4 regions of the Streptomyces sp. NPDC012510 genome follow, and region 4 is predicted to be linked to each of the others. Evidence: riboswitches for the same ligand, from Rfam matches in the RefSeq annotation. Region 4 holds a riboswitch; each other region holds the start of a gene.

Region 1 (4,347 bases), on a different contig from region 4:
ACAGAGCGAGCTTGCAGAGGGGGCTTACGGCGCAGCCCCCAGGCGAGGGCCACCCCGACGCCGGGTGCCTAACCCGCCCGGTGGACCACCGCGTCGCACAGCTCCACCAGCGCCGCCTTCGCGTCGCACTCCGGCAGCGGCGCCAGTACCGCCCGCGCCTCCTCCGCGTAGCGGATCGTGTCGCGGCGGGCCTGCTCCAGCGCGGGGTGGACGCGGAGCCGGGCCAGCGCCTCGGCGTGGCGGGCGTCGTCGGTGAGGTCGGAGTCCAGCAGCTCGCAGAGGGCGATGTCGTCCGGCAGCCCCAGCCGCCCCGCCCGCTCGCGCAGCCGCAGCACCGGCATGGTCGGCACGCCCTCGCGCAGATCCGTGCCCGGCGTCTTGCCGGACTCGTGCGAGTCGGAGGCGATGTCGAGGACGTCGTCGGCGAGCTGGAAGGCGACACCGAGCCGCTCACCGTACTGGGTCAGCACGTCGACCACGGTCTCGTCGGCCCCCGCCATCAGCGCGCCGAGCCGCCCGGCGACCGCGACCAGCGATCCGGTCTTGCCTCCGAGGACGTCGAGGTAGTGCTCGATCGGGTCGCGTCCGTCGCGCGGTCCGGCGGTCTCCAGGATCTGTCCGGTGACCAGCCGCTCGAAGGCCTCGGCCTGGATGCGGACGGCGTCGGGGCCGAGGTCGGCGAGGACGTGCGAGGCGCGGGCGAAGAGGAAGTCACCGGTGAGGACGGCCAGCGAATTGTCCCAGCGGGCGTTCGCGCTCGGCACGCCCCGGCGCACCTCGGCCTCGTCCATCACGTCGTCGTGGTACAGCGTGGCCAGATGGGTCAGCTCGACCACCACCGCCGAGGGCACGACACCCGGCGCGTACGGGTCGCCGAACTGCGCCGCGAGCATCACCAGCAGGGGCCGGAACCGCTTGCCGCCCGCCCGCAGCAGGTGCTGGGCAGCCTCCTGGATGAAGGGGACCTCGCTCTTGGTGGCCTCGAGCAGACCCTCCTCGACGGCCACCATTCCGGCCTGGACATCGGCTTCGAGAGCCTGGTCCCGCGCGCTCAGCCCAAACGGCTCGACGACGGTCACGAGGGTTCTCCTGTCTGCTGACGTCTGCTGACGGTCACACGGTCGGTCTAGGTCGGTCTCACGGTCGATGACAAAGTTTGTCGATCTGTCGCTGCCATCACCCGAGTCAGCGTATCCGGTCACCTTTCGATCACCACGAGCGCCCACGGCTTCGCCCCGGGTGGTATGGGACCGCACGCTCCCTATTCTTGATCAACTGGTACGCGCCGATATCCACCGACGCGCGTACGGCGCCGGCGCGCGAGGCCCCGGGTGCCCGCCCGCGCTCCACAGACGCCTCGCTCCCCGCGGTCGACCGAGCCGTGCCCACGACGCTCGCCACCCGGTCCAAGTTGCCCGATTTGCCACTTAATCCGCACTTCGCCCCACTCCTCCCGTGAGTTGGGTCACCCGCCCCCTGCGTCACACTCTTACCCCACTCCGACCGCTTCTCCTTTGCGGTAGGCAAGTTGAGCCGAAAATTCACACCCCCAACCGGGGTCGAATCACAGCAAACTCAAGGTCAACTGGACCAAACCGCCAAACCAGGACTTGTTCCGATCGTGTGCTCTCGCATACGTTCACACCCCGTCCGGACGGACCGCCGAATCCTGCCGCCGCCCGGACTCCCCACCCATCACCACTCATCCACGCACGGCAGGAGCGGGGGACCCAGGCAAGCCGCCGGTCCGTCTTTCCCCATCGGACCGGCTCGGGGTGAAGCCGCACGGGTAGCCCGGCGGACGCCGCACGCACAGGCGGCCGCCGGACGACGCGCACGGCCGGGCATCTCCAGCCCGAACCCGACAGCTCACCTCGCAGGCGACGGAGAGGAATCCGCCATGCCCGCACGAGGCAAACACCGTCGTCCCAGAAACAACGCGCTGACCCGTGGCGTCATCGCCGCCGGAACGGGAGGGGCCGCACTCGCCCTCCCGCTCACGGTCGCCACGACCGCGAACGCCGCGGCCCCGACCCAGGCCGCCACCGCCCCCCAGTCCGCCCCGCAGTCGGCGCCGGCCGCCGCGGCCAAGTCCGTGACGCACACCGTGGTCTCCGGTGACACGCTCTCGTCGATCGCCCGCAAGCACGGTACGAGCGGCGGCTGGCAGCGGCTCTACAAGGACAACCGCGCCGCGGTCGGCGACGACCCCGGCCTGATCCGCCCCGGCCTGAAGCTGAAGGTGAAGTCGACGAAGTCGTCCACGGCCGCCAAGTCCTCGACGACGTCCAAGGCCTCCACGCCCATACAGGTGACGGTGAAGACGTACCCGAACAACCTCGACGGCTGGATCCGCGAGTCGCTGGACATCATGGAGCAAAAGGGAATTCCCGGGACGTACGACGGGATCTACCGCAACATCATGCGTGAGTCGTCGGGCAACCCGCAGGCCATCAACAACTGGGACTCCAACGCCGCCGCTGGCACCCCGTCGAAGGGCCTCCTCCAGGTCATCGACCCGACCTTCGCCGCGTACCACGTCTCCGGCACCCCGTACGACCCCTACGACCCGGTCGCGAACATCACGGCGGCGTGCAACTACGCCGCCGACCGGTACGGCTCGATCGACAACGTGTTCGGTCCTTACTGAGGCCACCGAGCCCTCGGGCTCCCCTCCTCGTTCCCCTGGGCCGGCGGGCCCAGGGGAACGCCGCGTTCAACGGAACAGCCGGTCCAGCACCACCGCGATCCCGTCGTCCTCGTTGGAGAGGGTCACCTCGTCGGCGACGGCCTTCAGTTCGGGGTGGGCGTTGGCCATGGCGACCCCGCGGGCGGCCCAGTCGAACATCGGGATGTCGTTGGGCATGTCACCGAAGGCGATGGTCTCGTCCGGGGTCAGCCCGAGGTGTTCGGCGGCCAGGGCGAGGCCCGTCGCCTTGGTGATGCCGCATGGCTGGAGTTCGACGGTGCCGGGCCCCGACATGGTGACCGTCGCCAGCGAACCCACCGCCGTACGCGCCGCCGAGGCCAAGTCGTCGTCCGACAGATACGGGTGGCGCAGCAGCACCTTGCTGATCGGCTCGCACCACAGGTCGTCCCGGCGCGGCACGCGTACGGCGGGCAGCGTGGGGTGCGGCATCAGGTAGCCGGGCTCGATCAGGGTGAGGCCGTCGACCCCGTCCTGGTCGACGGCCGCGTACACCTGTCCGACCTCGGCCTCGATCTTGCCGAGCGCGGTCTCGGCGAGTTCCCTGTCCAGGGTGACGGACCAGAGCAGCCGGTCCGCGCCGTGGTCGTACAACTGCGCGCCCTGTCCGCACACCGCGAGCCCCCTGCCGCCGAGGTCCTCCAGCAGCGGTCGTACTCTCGGCGCCGGCCGTCCCGTCACCACAAGGTGCTGAGCACCGGCCTCCGTGGCCCGCGCCAGCGCGGCGAGGGACCGGTCGGAGAGCGTGTCGTCACTGCGCAGGAGCGTTCCGTCCAGGTCAGTGGCGATGAGTGAATATGCGGTGGGAGCGGCCATGATCAGAGAATACGGATGCGGCGCCCCATCGGTTCGACGCGAACCGGACGACGTCCGGCATCCCGACGCCCCAGTGGGCCGTACGTCAACTCGCCTTCACAGAATGAAAGTTCAGCGGTCTGTTGACAGCCGACCCGGCCCCTCCGCCCGGCAAGGCCTCAGGGCCGACCTCGAAGGGGGCGAAGGCCCGGAAGGCGCCGAGGGCCCGGAAGGGTCGCGGGGGCTTCGCGACCGAGCCCCCGGCGCCCCGACGCCCCGGTCTCACCCGTGCGCCGAAGCCAGATGCCGAGCCAGCCGAGGCGACGCGAACTCGGTCCCGCACACGAACCGCATCACCGGCCCGTAGGACCCCGCCGCCGGCAACCCGGTGAAGTACAGCCCGGGTATCGACGACCGGAACCCGGCCCCGAGGACCGGCGTCCCCCGGCTCGTCCCCAGCTCCGTACGGAGTTCATGCCCCAGGAACCCCATCGCCCCCAGGTCAACCCGGTACCCGGTCGCCGCGATGACGTGGTCGCCCGCCAGCTCCTCCGTACGGCCGTCGTACCCGCGCAGCACCAGCCGGGGCCGTCCGTCGATGACCCCGGCCCGCACGACCCGCTCCACCTCGCGCACCTCGACCCGCTCCTCGAACCGCTCCCGCAGCCACCACGCGCCGAGCGGCCCCAGCACCCGCCGGACCAGATAGTGCCGGGTGGCGGCGGGGAGGTACCGGTAGGGGTGCGGGTAGTAGCTGAGCGCGTACAGCGACCAGGCCCGCCCGAACGGCGACTCCGGGCGCAGCCGTGGCTGCTGCCACGGGGGCGCGCCGAAGGCCACCGCGC
Region 2 (4,347 bases), on a different contig from region 4:
GCAGATCACCGGTGGCGCCGGTTACGACGAGTCCGGGCTGCTGAGGCTGGGGACCGGTGGGACGTTCACCACGCCCGTCTTCGCCGGTCTGTGGAGCGACGGCGGCTTCGGCGGGGCGAGCCGAGCCTGGCACGCCTATCAGCGGGCGTACGTCATCCCGGACGCCGACCAGGACCGGCCGGTGCTCTTCAACTCCTGGGAGGCCACCGAGTTCGACATCTCGGAGGAGCAGCAGGGGGCGCTCGCGCGGCGAGCGGCGGCCATCGGGGTCGAGCTGTTCGTGGTGGACGACGGTTGGTTCGGGACGCGGACCAGCGACCGGGCCGGGCTCGGCGACTGGACCCCCAACCCGGACCGCTTCCCGAAAGGCCTGAAGCCACTCGCCGACTATGTGCACGCGCTCGACATGCGGTTCGGCATCTGGGTGGAGCCCGAGATGGTCAACCCGGACAGCGAGCTGTATCGGGCGCATCCCGAATGGGCGCAGTTCCAGTCAGGACGAAAGAGGACAGAACTACGCAATCAGCTCGTTCTCAATCTCGCACGCGAGGACGTCCAGGAGTACCTCTGGGAGCGGCTGGACGCCCTCCTGTCCAGCGCGCCGATCGACTATGTGAAGTGGGACTTCAACCGCTGCTTCACCGACGCCGGCTGGCCCGGGGAGCCGTATCCGCAGAAGCTGTGGGTCGAGCACGTGCACGCCTTCTACACCCTGCTGGACCGGCTGCGGGCCGCGCATCCCGGCGTCGCCTTCGAGTCGTGCTCGGGCGGTGGCGGCCGCATCGATCTCGGGGTCATGGCGCGGACGGACCAGGTGTGGACCTCCGACAACACCGACCCGCTCGACCGGCTCGCCATCCAGCACGGCTTCAGCCAGATCCACCCGGCCCGGGTCATGGCCGCATGGGTCACCGACAGCCCGAACAACCAGCTCAACGGCCGGGCCAGCTCGCTGCGGTTCCGTTTCGTCAGCGCCATGGCGGGTGTGCTGGGGGTCGGCGGCGACCTCACCGAGTGGACCGAGGAGGAGCTGGCCGAGGCGCGGGACTGGGTGGAGCTGTACAAGGAGATCCGGCCGGTCGTCCAGCGTGGCGACCTCTACCGGCTGCGTGCGCCGACGGGTGGGCTGAGCGCTGTGCAGTACGTCCACGGTGACGAGGTAGTCGTCCTGGCCTGGCTGCAGGCCCAGCACTACGGCGAGCCGCCGGCCCCGCTCCGGCTGCGTGGCCTCGACCCGACAAAACACTATGAATGCCGAGAAACGGGCGAAGTGTACCGAGGTGGCGTGCTGTTGCATCACGGGCTGCGGACGGGGTTGCGTGGCGACTTCGATGCGACGGTTATCCGCCTGTGTCGCAGATGAGTGAACTGTCCGAAATTGAGCGGTAATTCCAACAAGCCCTGAAATAAAGCCTACTGGCGCGTAGGTGCGTGAGCAGCGTCATATTCGTGACCCTCTGTCGCCGCCATGTCCACGTAATTCGTAGGTGGTTCCAGGGCGGTTGGAAAACGCCGAAGACCGGTCTTTTACGGAGCGTCATCATGAATTGAGGTAAGGATCAGAGGAAAAGACGCACAGGAAGTCCCAATGGTTGTCTCTGTAGGCACAAGTCGCTTACGTTCTGCGTCAATCCGGACGGACGCCCAATCCTGCCGCCGACCGGAGCCGCGTACCGACCCGATCCACGGCAGGAGCGGGGGACCCACAGGTAGTACCGCCTGTTCCGGTTCCCGGAACGGCTAGGGGTATAGCCGTGCGCAAGCACGGCCGGGCATCTCCAGCCCGCACCCGACAGCTCACCTCGCAGGCGCCGGAGAGGAATTCGTCATGCCCGCGAAGGGTAAGCACCGCCGTCCGAAGTCCCAGCGTTTCACCCGCTCGATCGCCGCGGCCGGCACCGGTGGCGCGGCACTCGCACTGCCGTTGATCGGGGCCGCCGGCGCCCATGCCGCGACCCCGACGGCCGCGGTCTCCGACGTCTCCGAGAAGACGGCCGCGGTGGCGCCCGAGAAGGCCGTGGCCCAGGCGGGCGCGCGGATCGAGCAGGCCGAGAAGGCCGCACAAGCGCAGAGGACCGCCACCAAGAAGGCGACGACCAGGACCTACTCGGTGAAGGTCGGCGACTACCTCTCGAAGATCGCGGACGAGCAGGACGTCGAAGGGGGCTGGAAGCGGCTCTACTCGGACAACCGTGAGGCCATCGGCTCCGACCCGTCGCTGATCCACCCGGGCCTGAAGCTCACGATCGGTGGCCAGGCCCCGTCGAGCGGCACGTCGAAGGCGCCGACGACCGGGTCGTCGCAGTCCTCGAAGTCCTCCCAGTCGTCCCAGTCCTCCCAGTCGTCGAAGTCCTCCGGCTCCTCGACGCAGAAGGCGAAGGACACCCAGGCGTCGACCTCCACGTCGAACAACCAGTCCTCCTCGTCCAACGGCTCCGGCTTCAGCTCGCCCATCCAGGGCGCCACTGTGGGCACCGCGTACAAGATCGCAGGCAGCATGTGGTCCAGCGGTTACCACACGGGTGTCGACTTCGTGGCTCCGACCGGTACGAGCCTCAGGGCCGTGGGCGCGGGCACCGTCGTCTCGGCCGGCTGGGGCGGCGCGTACGGCAACCAGGTCGTCGTCAAGCTCGCCGACGGCTACTACGCCCAGTACGCCCACCTCTCGTCGATCTCCGTCTCCGCGGGGCAGTCGGTGAGCGGCGGCCAGCAGATCGGCCTCTCCGGGGCGACCGGCAACGTCACCGGCCCGCACCTCCACTTCGAGATCCGCACCACGCCGAACTACGGCTCGGACATCGACCCGCTGGCCTACCTGCGGTCGAAGGGCGTCGGCGTCTGACGCGTCCGTCCGCACCACCGTTCGCCCCGAAGGCCGGGCCCCGTGATCCCCGGGGTCCGGCCTTCGGCGCGGGTGCCTCGGGGTGCGGGTCGTGAGGGCTGTGTCGCGGTTCTGTGGCTTGGCCGACCGGGGGCTCGACAGTGGGGTGTCAGTAGGGACACAGTGATCGCCGAAAGCGCTTTCTTCGATCTTTTGATCCCTGGAGAAGGAGTCTCATGACCACACGCAGAGCCTTCGGAGCCGTAGCCGCCGGTGCCGTCGTCGCGGCGCTCGCTCCCCCCGGGGCCGCGCGTGCGGCTTCGCGCCGGGGGAGGCGGCGGCTGTTCGCGGCGGACGACTTCCGGTGCGGACTGAGGCAGTGGGCCGTGGAGTTGGAGCGGGGTGGCTCGGTCACCGCTGCGGGCGGGGTGCTGGACGTCGATGTGCCGGCCGGGGCCACGGTGTGGTTCCGGCGAAGCCTGGAAGGGCCGTACGTCGTCGAGTACACGGCCACGCCGGTCTCCGAGGGCGGCGTCAACGACCGCGTCTCCGATCTCAACAACTTCTGGAACGCCGTCGACGTGCGCTCACCCGAAGATCTTTTCGCCACTCCGCGCGGTGGCGCACTCGCCGAGTACGACTATCTGAAGACGTACTACTCGGGCTACGGGGCCAACTACAACACCACGACACGGCTGCGTCGTTACGTCGGCGAGGCAGGGGTGCGGCCGCTGATCCACGACTACACCGAGCCGCTGCTCGTCGCCAACGAGCCGAACCAAGTCCGGATCGTGTCGGACGGTTCCACCGTGCGCTGGTGGAACAACGGGCGGCTCGTTTTCGACTACGTGGACCAGCAGCCGTACACACGGGGGCACTTCGCGTTCCGGACCACGTGGAGTCACTTCCGGATACAGGACTTCCGGGTCTGGACCTGGGGTATTCCAAGTTGACCAACACTTGACACGTGGTTTATCTCACCGTCCGTCAACCCCTTATTACGGTCGCGTAGGTCACATCCCACGGTGAATCATGGGGCGATGTGGCAGACGATTCGAATGACAGCAGATCAATGATCGGGTCGTACGTGGCGGTGGGGGACAGCTTCACCGAGGGCGTCGGCGACCCCGGGCCCGATGGGCGGTTCGTCGGCTGGGCCGACCGGTTCGCGGTGCTCCTCGCGGACCGGGTGCCCGAGGGCGGCTTCGACTACAGCAACCTCGCCGTGCGCGGAAAGCTCCTCGACCAGATCGTCGAGGACCAGGTGCCGCGTGCCCTGGAGCTCGCACCGGACCTCATCTCCTTCTGCGCGGGCGGCAATGACATTATCCGGCCCGGCACCGATCCGGACGAGGTCGCCGAGCGGTTCGAACGTGCGGTGTCGAAGCTGACCTCGGCCATCGGCACCGTCATGGTGACCACCGGGTTCGACACCCGTGATGTGCCGGTGCTCAGGCATCTGCGGGGCAAGATCGCCACGTACAACGGGCATGTGCGGGCCATCGCCGACCGGTACGGCTGCCCCG
Region 3 (4,347 bases), on a different contig from region 4:
TGGTGCCGGGCCGGTACTTGCCCGTGAGGAAGCCCTTGGCGAGGGCGAAGTAGGGGACGCCGGAGAGGCCGTGTCCGGCGGCGAGGCTCTGGAGGGGGCCCTCGTAGGTGTCCCGTGAGACCAGGTTGTAGTGCGGCTGGAGCGCCACATAGCGGGCCAGGCCCTCGGCCTCCGAGAACTCCAGGGAGGCCTTCAGGCGCTCGGGGGTGATGTTGGACGCCGCTATCGCGCGGACCTTGCCGGCCTTCACCAGGTCGTCGAGGGCCGTGATGATCTCCTCGACGGGGACCTCGGGCTGGTCGAAGTGGGTGTAGTAGAGGTCGATGTGGTCCGTGTCGAGGCGGGCGAGGGAGGCGTCGGCCGCCGCCTTGATGTTGGCCGCCGTCAGCCCCTGGTACTCGGGGTGCTGGCTCACCTTGGTAGCGATGACCACGTCGGCGCGGTTGCCACGCGACTTGAGCCACCTGCCGATGATCCGCTCGGACTCGCCCCCCTCGTTGCCCTCCACCCACGCCGAGTAGGAGTCGGCGGTGTCGACGAAGTTGCCGCCCGCCGCCGCGTAGGCGTCGAGGACGGCGAAGGACTGCGCCTCGTCGGCGGTCCAGCCGAAGACGTTGCCGCCGAGGGAGAGGGGGAAGACCCTGATGTCGGACGTGCCCAGTTGGCGAAGAGTAGTCATGTCCTACGTCAACCGGTGGGGCGGACTTCCGCATTCCGGCTCGGCGTGACGTGTGCGTGAAGCGTCCGTCCCGCCGTCGTGAACCGCCGTCGTGAACGGCCGTCGTGAACGGCCATCGTGAACCGCCCCCGGGAACCGCCCTGGGGACCGTCCCTGGGAACGACGAACGCCGCGTGGTCCTCGCGGACTTACGCGGCGTACGAGTCGGTCGGTTCCCTACGGGTTCAGGCCCTTGCTGCGCAGCCATGCCGCCGGGTCGATGCCGCTGCTGGAGCCGCCGGGGTGGACCTCCATGTGGAGGTGGGCGCCGGTGACGTTGCCCGTGGCGCCGACGCGGCCGATGACGTCGCCGGTGGCGACCTTCTGGCCGACGCTGACGCCGATGGAGGACTGGTGGGCGTACCAGATCTCGGTGCCGTCATCGAGGGTGAGCACGGTCTTGTAGCCGTAGGAACCCTCGTACCCGGCCTGCGTGATGGTGCCGCTGTGGACGGCCTTGATGAGGGTGCCCGTGGGAGCGGCGAAGTCGAGGCCGGTGTGGTAGCCGGAGGACCAGTAGGGGCCGGCCTGACCGAAGGTGGAGGTGAGGGTGTAGGAGGAGGTGGGGAGCGCGAACTGCTTGGCGAGGGCCGCGAGGCGCTCGGCTTCCTTCTTCCGCTCGGCCTCCTCCGCCGCCTTCTTCTTCGCGGCGGCTTCCTTGGCCTCGGCTTCCTTCTTCTCCTCGGCGGCCTGCTCGGCGGCCTTGTTCGCGGCGGCCGTCTGGGCGGCCTCGGCGGTGGCCTTGTCGAACGCGTCCTGCTGGGACTCGGCCTGTGCCATGATGCGGGCGCGCAGCGCCTCGCCGGCGTTGGCGGTGCCCTGCTCGGTGTCGGCGGCGATCAGACCGGCGCTGCTGAGGGGGGTCGTGGAGGCCTGGGGCTCCGGCTCCTCGGCGTCGTCCTCGAAGACCGAGCCGACGTTCGGCATGTCGGGCAGCGATATGGACACCGGGGCCTTGCCGGACTGCGCGCTGGCCATGCCGGCGCCGCTGACGGCGGCTATGACACCGACGCCCAGGACCGTGGAGCTGCGGGCGAGACCGCCACGGGCGAGTACGCCGCCGCTCTTCTTGGCGACGCGGTGCCGACCGCGAACGGGGCGAATGGACTCCTCGGTGGGGTTCCACTCCTGCCAGGGGCCCTCGTTGTCGCTGCTGTAGCTGCCGTAGCCGAACGTCTGGCTGTCGCCATCGCGTTGGCTCGGTACGAACGGGGCTTCGGTCGCGGACCGGTTCGACGCCACGTGGGCGTACTCCTTTCCTTCCTTCTCGCCTACCGGGTTAGCTGACGGGTTCGGAGCAGGAAGGTCTCCTACGCGCGTAAACCTGACGTGCTGCCACGACGGTTTGCGCGCGATTCACCCCAGGGTGGTGGTTCCCCGGTTCCCTTGCGGGATTCGGCGCGTGAGCACGGAGCCGTCTCTTGTGACGGCTGGGACGACCGCGCTGCGTTATCGAACGTTAATAGACGGGGGTACTCCATTCCAAGCTGTTCCTGATGATCGTTCCGGCTTCCGCCGTGGACTTTACGGGTCATGAGGGGTGGAAAACGGGCGAGTTGACCCTGACTCGGGAGTAACAATCGCGCTGACAGTACGCAAGTCGCTATACGGAGCAAGGTCGGATGGACACGCTCGGTGACAGCGGGCGTGGAAGATGTGAGAGAGACGTGTCGGAGGGGTCAGGAGCGGCGGATCGCCAGAAGGGCCATGTCGTCCGTCGTGCGGTCGCCCGTGTGCCGGCGCACCTCCTCCGCGAGGGTCGTCAAGAGGACGCGCGGTCCGGGGAACGTACGGCCGGACAGGCGCTCGGCCGGGTCGTAGAAGACGCCGTGGCTGTCGCGGGCCTCCGAGAGGCCGTCGGTGTAGAAGAGGAGGGTGGCGCCGGGCGGGAACCCGGTCTCCTCGGCGCGGTCGGGCCAGGTGCCCACATCGTCCAGGCCGAGCGGGAGCGCGGGGTGCGGGGCGTCCAGGGTGCGCAGGGTGCCGTCGGCGTGCAGCAGCAGGGGGGACGGATGGCCTCGGTTGACGATCCGGGCACGTCCGGAGCCATGCGGGAACTCGGCCAGGACCGCCGTGACGAACCCCTCGTACTCGACGTTGGCGTCCCGTCGCGCGGCTTCCCGCCGCGTCGCTTCCCGGGCCAGCGCCCGTTCCAGCCGCTGGGCGACCGCTTCGAGCGTCGACTCCTGCTCGGCCGCCTCCCGGAACGCGCCGATCAGCACGGCCACCGCCGAGACCGCCCCCAGCCCCTTGCCACGCACATCGCCCACGATCAGCCGTACCCCGTGGGGTGAGTCCTGCACCGCGTAGAGATCGCCCCCGATCGACGCCCCGGCCTGCGCGGCCTCGTACCGCGCGGCGATCTCCAGCCCGCCGATCCGCTCCTGCGGCACCGGCAGGACCGCCCGCTGCGCCGCCGCGGCGATCTCGCGGGCGGTGGCGAGCCGGGCGTCGCTGCGGCGGACGAGACGGTTGATGAGCACGGCCAGCGCGGCGACGGTGGCCACCGTCGCGATCTCCGTGATCGCGTCCTCATGGCCCGCGTCGTCGTAGTAGAGCCGTACGGCGGTGATGCCGGCGACCGAGGCGACGCCGGTGATCACCGTGCCGCGCAGCGAGAAGAGCGGGGCCGCGACGAGGGGCGCGGCCGTGAAGAAGGGGACCGCCGTGAAGTCGCGCGGGGTGAAGTGGTCGTAGAAGAGGCCCGTGGCGATCAGCAGGACGGGGAGAACACGGGCGAGCGCACGGGTGTACGAGAACCGCCGGCCGACCGACTCCCTCGCACCCTCTGGCTGCCCCACGGATACAGGGTTTCCGGGGTGGGAGTGCGGGGCTAGTCGGCGGGGCCGAGTGGGCTAGTGGTCATCCCGCTGGTCAGCCCGCCGGTCAGCCCGCTGTTATTCCAGTGAGTTTCGGCAGCTCCTGCAGCTTCTGCAGCTCGGTCAGTTCCGGCAGGGGGAGGGTGTGCTGGGTCTGGAGGACCTTGGCGCGGAGGTAGCGGACGTTGTGGGCGGTGGTGAAGACGCCCGTGGGGACGCGGTGCCGCACGCCGAGGTCAAGGCCGCGAAGCTGCTGCGCCTTGTCGGGGTTGTTGGAGAGCAGGTCCAGCTCGTCGATGCCGAGGGCCTTCAGCATCTGGGCCGCCGCCGTGTAGTCGCGGGCGTCCTCCGGCAGGCCGAGGGCCGCGTTCGCCTCGTAGGTGTCGAGGCCCTGGTCCTGGAGGGCGTACGCGTCGAGCTTGTTGTAGAGGCCGATGCCCCGGCCCTCCTGGCGGAGGTAGAGGAGGACGCCACCTCGGTCGGCGATCCGCTCCACCGCCTCGCGCAGCTGCGGGCCGCAGTCGCAGCGGGCCGAGCCGAACACGTCGCCGGTCAGGCACTCGGAGTGCAGCCGGACCAGCGGGGCCGTGCCGGGGGCCGGGTCGCCGAGGACCATCGCCACGTGCTCCTGGCCGTCGACGAGTCCGTGGAAGGTGACCAGTTCGGCGTCGACGCCGTAGCCGTCATGGAAACGCAGCGGTACCCGGACGCGGGCACGCGGGGTGGCAGCGGGGAAGTCGGGCATGCGGGTTCTCCGGTCCTGGTGCGGATGTCGCTGTGATTCAGATTTGAAGCACATCGCTCGGCAGG
Region 4 (4,347 bases):
TCACCGCGTCCGGCGTCGCCATCAACTGATCCCATCGCCCCAGCCCGCCCACAACGGCGCCCCGGACCACTCGGCCAGGGGGCCGTTTCGCTCTCGGCGTGGACTCCTTCCCCGCCACCCGTACGTACTGTACGTTCTGTACAGAACCAATTTCAGAGGAGGCGCGCCCATGCCCGCGAACCGACCGTCGGCCCGCCATGTGCTGCCCCAGTTCACCGAGCGCACTGGTGCGGGTCACCGCACTACGGATCCGTACTCGAAGCTGCTGGAAGAGCGAATCGTGTTCCTCGGAACACAGATCGACGACACGTCGGCGAACGATGTCATGGCCCAGTTCATGCACCTCGAGTACCAGGCACCGGACCGGGACATCTCGCTGTACATCAACTCGCCCGGCGGCTCGTTCAACGCGATGACTGCGCTCTACGACACGATCCGGTTCGTCACCTGCGATGTGGAGACGATCTGCCTGGGACAGGCAGGGTCGTCCGCCGCGGTGCTGCTCGCGGCGGGCACGCCGGGCAAGCGGTTCGTGCTGCCGGGGGCGCGCGTGCTGATCCACCAGCCGGCGCTGACCGATCCGGTCGAGGGCCAGGCGAGCGATCTGGCGATCCAGGCGGAGGAGTTGATGCGCAACCGCCGGAGCCTGGAGGAGATGCTCGTACGGCACACGGGGCAGACTCCGGAGCGGATCAGCGCCGATATCGAACGGCACATGTTCCTCGACGCCAAGGCGGCGGTGGAGTACGGGCTGGCCGATCGGGTGATCCCGAGCCGCAGGTCCTCGGACACGCTCCCGGCAGCGAGGTGAGGCGTCGATGCTCCCACCCGAACTGCCGCCGCTGCCCGCGCTCACCCGCGCCGAGGCGGAGCTGATCGACCGTTATCTCGACGTGGTCGACCTGCTCGGCCGCATCAACCCCGCCCGTCCCGGTGACACCTATCGCGGGTTGCGGGCGGCGCAGGCACTCGTCACCAAGGCGACCGCCCTGCGCGACGCACTCGAACTGATGCACAGGCGCGGTGAGAACGAGGTGCACGCCCCGACCCTCGCACGGGCGCTGCGGGTCCTGGACGGCGAGCGACGGGCGGCCCGCGTCGCACTGCCGCCGGAGCCGGAGGACTCACCCGCCTGAACCAGGCCGGGCTCGCCGCCTGAACCGATCACGGGTCGGTCGCCGTACTACTGACGGGGCGTCCGGCCCGGGTTCGGCGCCCTCCGGACGGCCTACCACGATCAACCCATCGGCCCATACGTCGGGAGGACCTGTGAAGTTGCGCAACATGCCTGACGAACGGCCGGAGTATGTCGTTCCGGTGCTGGTGCGGGCCTCCTCGACCCTGTGGACACAACAGCCGAAAACGGCCTGTCCACCCGAACGGGTGAGTGGTGAGTAAGACCACAAATCCCCGGTTCCGTTGGGATTTTCGGACTTCCGTGCGTCAAGATCCCTTCCTGACGACAAGCCCCCGCCACAGCGGCGGGGCGATCCGGGTGGACGCCGAGTCCTGCCGCCGCCCGGATGACCGGTCGACAGGAGTGCATCGGCAGGAGTGGAGGACCCAAGCACGACGGGTCGCCGGAACGGTCAAGCCATGACCGCACCGAGCAGCCCTTGGGGTGAAGCCGCGTCAGCGGCCGGGCAACTTCGCCAGCCCGAATCCGACAGGTCATCCTTCACAGGCGGCTGACGAAGGGTTGCGCATGACTGCGCTGAATCGTGTCCCGTCGCTGTTGACCCGGGCCGGCACGGCCTCGGCTCTCACCATCGCCGCCGTGGGCGGCAGCATCGTGGTCCCGGGCGTCGCAGCCGACGCCGAGGCCGCCACGGTGGCGTCGAAGGCACTCAAGGTCGCGGCTTCCAAGAAGGGCTCCCCGTACAAGTACGGCGCCACGGGCCCGGGCAGGTTCGACTGCTCAGGGCTGACGCTCTACTCGTTCAAGAAGGCGGGCAAGAAGCTGCCCCGTACTGCTCAGCAGCAGTACAACAAGACGAAGCACATCTCCGCGGGCAACCGCAAGCTCGGAGACCTCGTCTTCTTCCACTCGGGATCGAGCGTGTACCACGTCGGTATCTATGCCGGGAAGGGAAAGATCTGGCACTCGCCGAAGACGGGTGACGTCGTCCGGCTGCAGAAGATCTGGACGAAGAGCGTCTGGTACGGCCGGGTCCGCTGACCCACACGGGGGGCGGCGGTTCTCACGGCCGCCCCCCGGCCGCTTCTCACCCCCCGGCCGCTTCTCAACCCCTCCGGCCGCTTTCTCGACCACCCCCCGGGCCGCTCTTCGGCGCCCCTCCCCGCAGGCGTGCCACGGGCCGAACTGGTTACTCGTTCAGCCATGGCCGATGAACGCACCCGCCTCGCGCGCAACGAGACCCCCCTCGAACGAGCCGACCGCAACTTCTCCGAGTTGCTCCAGGAATTGCGGGTCACCCAGACCGGGGTGCAGATCCTCTTCGCGTTCCTGCTGACACTGGCCTTCACACCCCGATTCCCGGACCTGGACTCCTTCCAGCGCGCTACCTATGTCAGCACCCTGCTGCTGGCGGTCCTCGCGGCGGCGCTCTTCACCGCACCGGCCGCCCTGCACCGCCTGCTCTTCCAGCAGAACGCCAAGCCCCTCATCGTGCGGGTCTCCTCCCGGCTGGCCACCGCGGGCCTGGCGGTGCTGATGCCGGCCTTCGCCGGGTCGGTCATGCTCGTCGTCGATGTGACACTCAGCCGGACGGCCGGGATCACGACCGGGGTCGGCACGTTCCTCGGGTGTCTGCTTCTGTGGGTCGTGCTCCCGAAGCTGGTGGGACGCTCCGACCGCAACCGCGGCGCGGCAGGCTCGGCGCCCCGTCAGGACGAGGCGGTCCCCGTGGGCACGGGCCGGGATTCCGTCACGGCTCCTGCGGACCACCTGCCCTGACCGGCTGGGAGGAGACCGTCCACGGCAGGTCGATCGCCACCGTCTTGCCGCCTTCCCGGGTGGGTCTGACGCTCAGCCTGCCGCCGCACTCGGCGGTCAGCCAGCGGATGATGACCATGCCCCGGCCGTTGTCCTGCTGGACGGCGGCGGGCAGGCGTTTCGGAAAGCGTGGATGACTGTCGGTGACACCGATGCGCAGGTGCTCGTCCCGGTCGAGGGCGATGTCCACGGTGAAGGTGGGCGACTGACCGAGCGTGTGCTGGACGGCGTTGGTGGCGAGTTCGGACACGATCAGGCGCACGGTGTCCGCCATGTCCGTGTCGCCCGGCAGGCCCCATTCGGCCAGCACGGTGGCGACGTATTTCCGGGCAACGGACACCGAGGCGGGATCGCTCGGCAGAGTGACGGATGCTTCCTGGTGATCTGCCATGGCGAGGCGTCCCTTTCCCACGGGACCGGTGTCCGACAGGGAGCGGATGGTTCGACTACGGTCCCGGACTGGTGCTTCGCGCCAGACTGCCACTACCTGGGGTGTCACGGGTGGCGATCCACCAAGATATGCATATATCTGTCGCTCGAAGCGGTGAACTCTCCGACGGCCGAGCGTATTCGGGTGGGGTCTTCGTCCATCCTCTGTCGTCACCCCGACGTCGCGCGCCGGGCGGAAGGAGAACCCATGCGGTACGGTCCGGCGGTGCGCCGCCGCAAACTCGGTGCCGAGTTGCGTGTCCTGCGCACCCGTTCGAGTCTCACCAGTATCGAGGCGGCCCATCTCGTGGGCTGGCACCAGTCGAAGGTGAGCCGGATCGAGACGGGCGCCAGCGGGGTCAGAGCCGGGGACGTACGCAAGCTACTGGACGCGTACGGGGTCGAGGACACCGACTTACGGGAGGTGCTGCTGGCGCTGGCGGGCTCCGAGGACGGCGGTGGGCGGCACAACTGGTGGCACGCGTACCGGGGTGTACTGCCACCGACGTACCGCGACTTCATCAGCCTGGAGTCACAGGCCAGCGGGATGCGGACGCTGGAGACCTCGGTGGTGCCAGGACTTCTGCAGATCCCGGAGTACGCGCGGGCGGTGACGCGGGCCGCGGTGGAGGGGCTGGAAGACGACAAACTCGACGCGCTCGTGGAAGTGCGGCTCGCGCGACAGGAAGTGCTGCGCGGGGAACCGCCGATGGAGCTGAGCGCCGTGCTCGACGAGGGCGTTCTCCGGCGCGAGGTGGGCGGCCCCGAGACCATGGCCCGGCAACTGGACCGTCTGGTCGAGGCGGCACGGCTGCCTCAGGTGCGACTACAGGTACTGCCGTTCACTGCGGGGGCACACATCGGCATCACCGGTCCTTTCGTAATTTTCTCATTTCGGAGCACATCAGATCTGGACGTGGTTGTTCTCGACCACTTGACGAGTAGCCTCTACCTCGAACGGA

What was found. Region 4 has a riboswitch for cyclic di-AMP ahead of ACFY9I_RS06960 (NlpC/P60 family protein). Riboswitches for the same ligand answer to the same signal wherever they lie in the genome.
Region 1: it holds a riboswitch for cyclic di-AMP, as region 4 does, so the genes downstream of both, ACFY9I_RS13220 (transglycosylase SLT domain-containing protein) here and ACFY9I_RS06960 (NlpC/P60 family protein) in region 4, are expected to answer to the same signal.
Region 2: it holds a riboswitch for cyclic di-AMP, as region 4 does, so the genes downstream of both, ACFY9I_RS00220 (peptidoglycan DD-metalloendopeptidase family protein) here and ACFY9I_RS06960 (NlpC/P60 family protein) in region 4, are expected to answer to the same signal.
Region 3: it holds a riboswitch for cyclic di-AMP, as region 4 does, so the genes downstream of both, ACFY9I_RS07915 (peptidoglycan DD-metalloendopeptidase family protein) here and ACFY9I_RS06960 (NlpC/P60 family protein) in region 4, are expected to answer to the same signal.

What each region holds. Positions count from the first base shown of each region.
Region 1 covers NZ_JBIBEN010000006.1:130,132-134,478, reverse strand. The annotation lists gene ACFY9I_RS13225 (polyprenyl synthetase family protein) at 69-1,079, opposite strand; cyclic di-AMP (ydaO/yuaA leader) riboswitch at 1,694-1,896, shown strand; gene ACFY9I_RS13220 (transglycosylase SLT domain-containing protein) at 1,901-2,650, shown strand; gene ACFY9I_RS13215 (Cof-type HAD-IIB family hydrolase) at 2,717-3,523, opposite strand; gene ACFY9I_RS13210 (NAD(P)-binding domain-containing protein) at 3,785-4,347, opposite strand, start outside.
Region 2 covers NZ_JBIBEN010000001.1:52,543-56,889, reverse strand. The annotation lists gene ACFY9I_RS00225 (alpha-galactosidase) at 1-1,363, shown strand, start outside; cyclic di-AMP (ydaO/yuaA leader) riboswitch at 1,666-1,824, shown strand; gene ACFY9I_RS00220 (peptidoglycan DD-metalloendopeptidase family protein) at 1,829-2,842, shown strand; gene ACFY9I_RS00215 (DUF6250 domain-containing protein) at 3,058-3,774, shown strand; gene ACFY9I_RS00210 (GDSL-type esterase/lipase family protein) at 3,894-4,347, shown strand, end outside.
Region 3 covers NZ_JBIBEN010000004.1:18,563-22,909, forward strand. The annotation lists gene ACFY9I_RS07910 (aldo/keto reductase) at 1-679, opposite strand, end outside; gene ACFY9I_RS07915 (peptidoglycan DD-metalloendopeptidase family protein) at 896-1,960, opposite strand; cyclic di-AMP (ydaO/yuaA leader) riboswitch at 1,972-2,129, opposite strand; gene ACFY9I_RS07920 (SpoIIE family protein phosphatase) at 2,398-3,519, opposite strand; gene ribA (GTP cyclohydrolase II RibA) at 3,605-4,282, opposite strand.
Region 4 covers NZ_JBIBEN010000003.1:340,450-344,796, forward strand. The annotation lists gene ACFY9I_RS06950 (ATP-dependent Clp protease proteolytic subunit) at 170-811, shown strand; gene ACFY9I_RS06955 (hypothetical protein) at 819-1,136, shown strand; cyclic di-AMP (ydaO/yuaA leader) riboswitch at 1,491-1,702, shown strand; gene ACFY9I_RS06960 (NlpC/P60 family protein) at 1,706-2,179, shown strand; gene ACFY9I_RS06965 (DUF6328 family protein) at 2,342-2,917, shown strand; gene ACFY9I_RS06970 (ATP-binding protein) at 2,889-3,347, opposite strand; gene ACFY9I_RS06975 (Scr1 family TA system antitoxin-like transcriptional regulator) at 3,594-4,347, shown strand, end outside.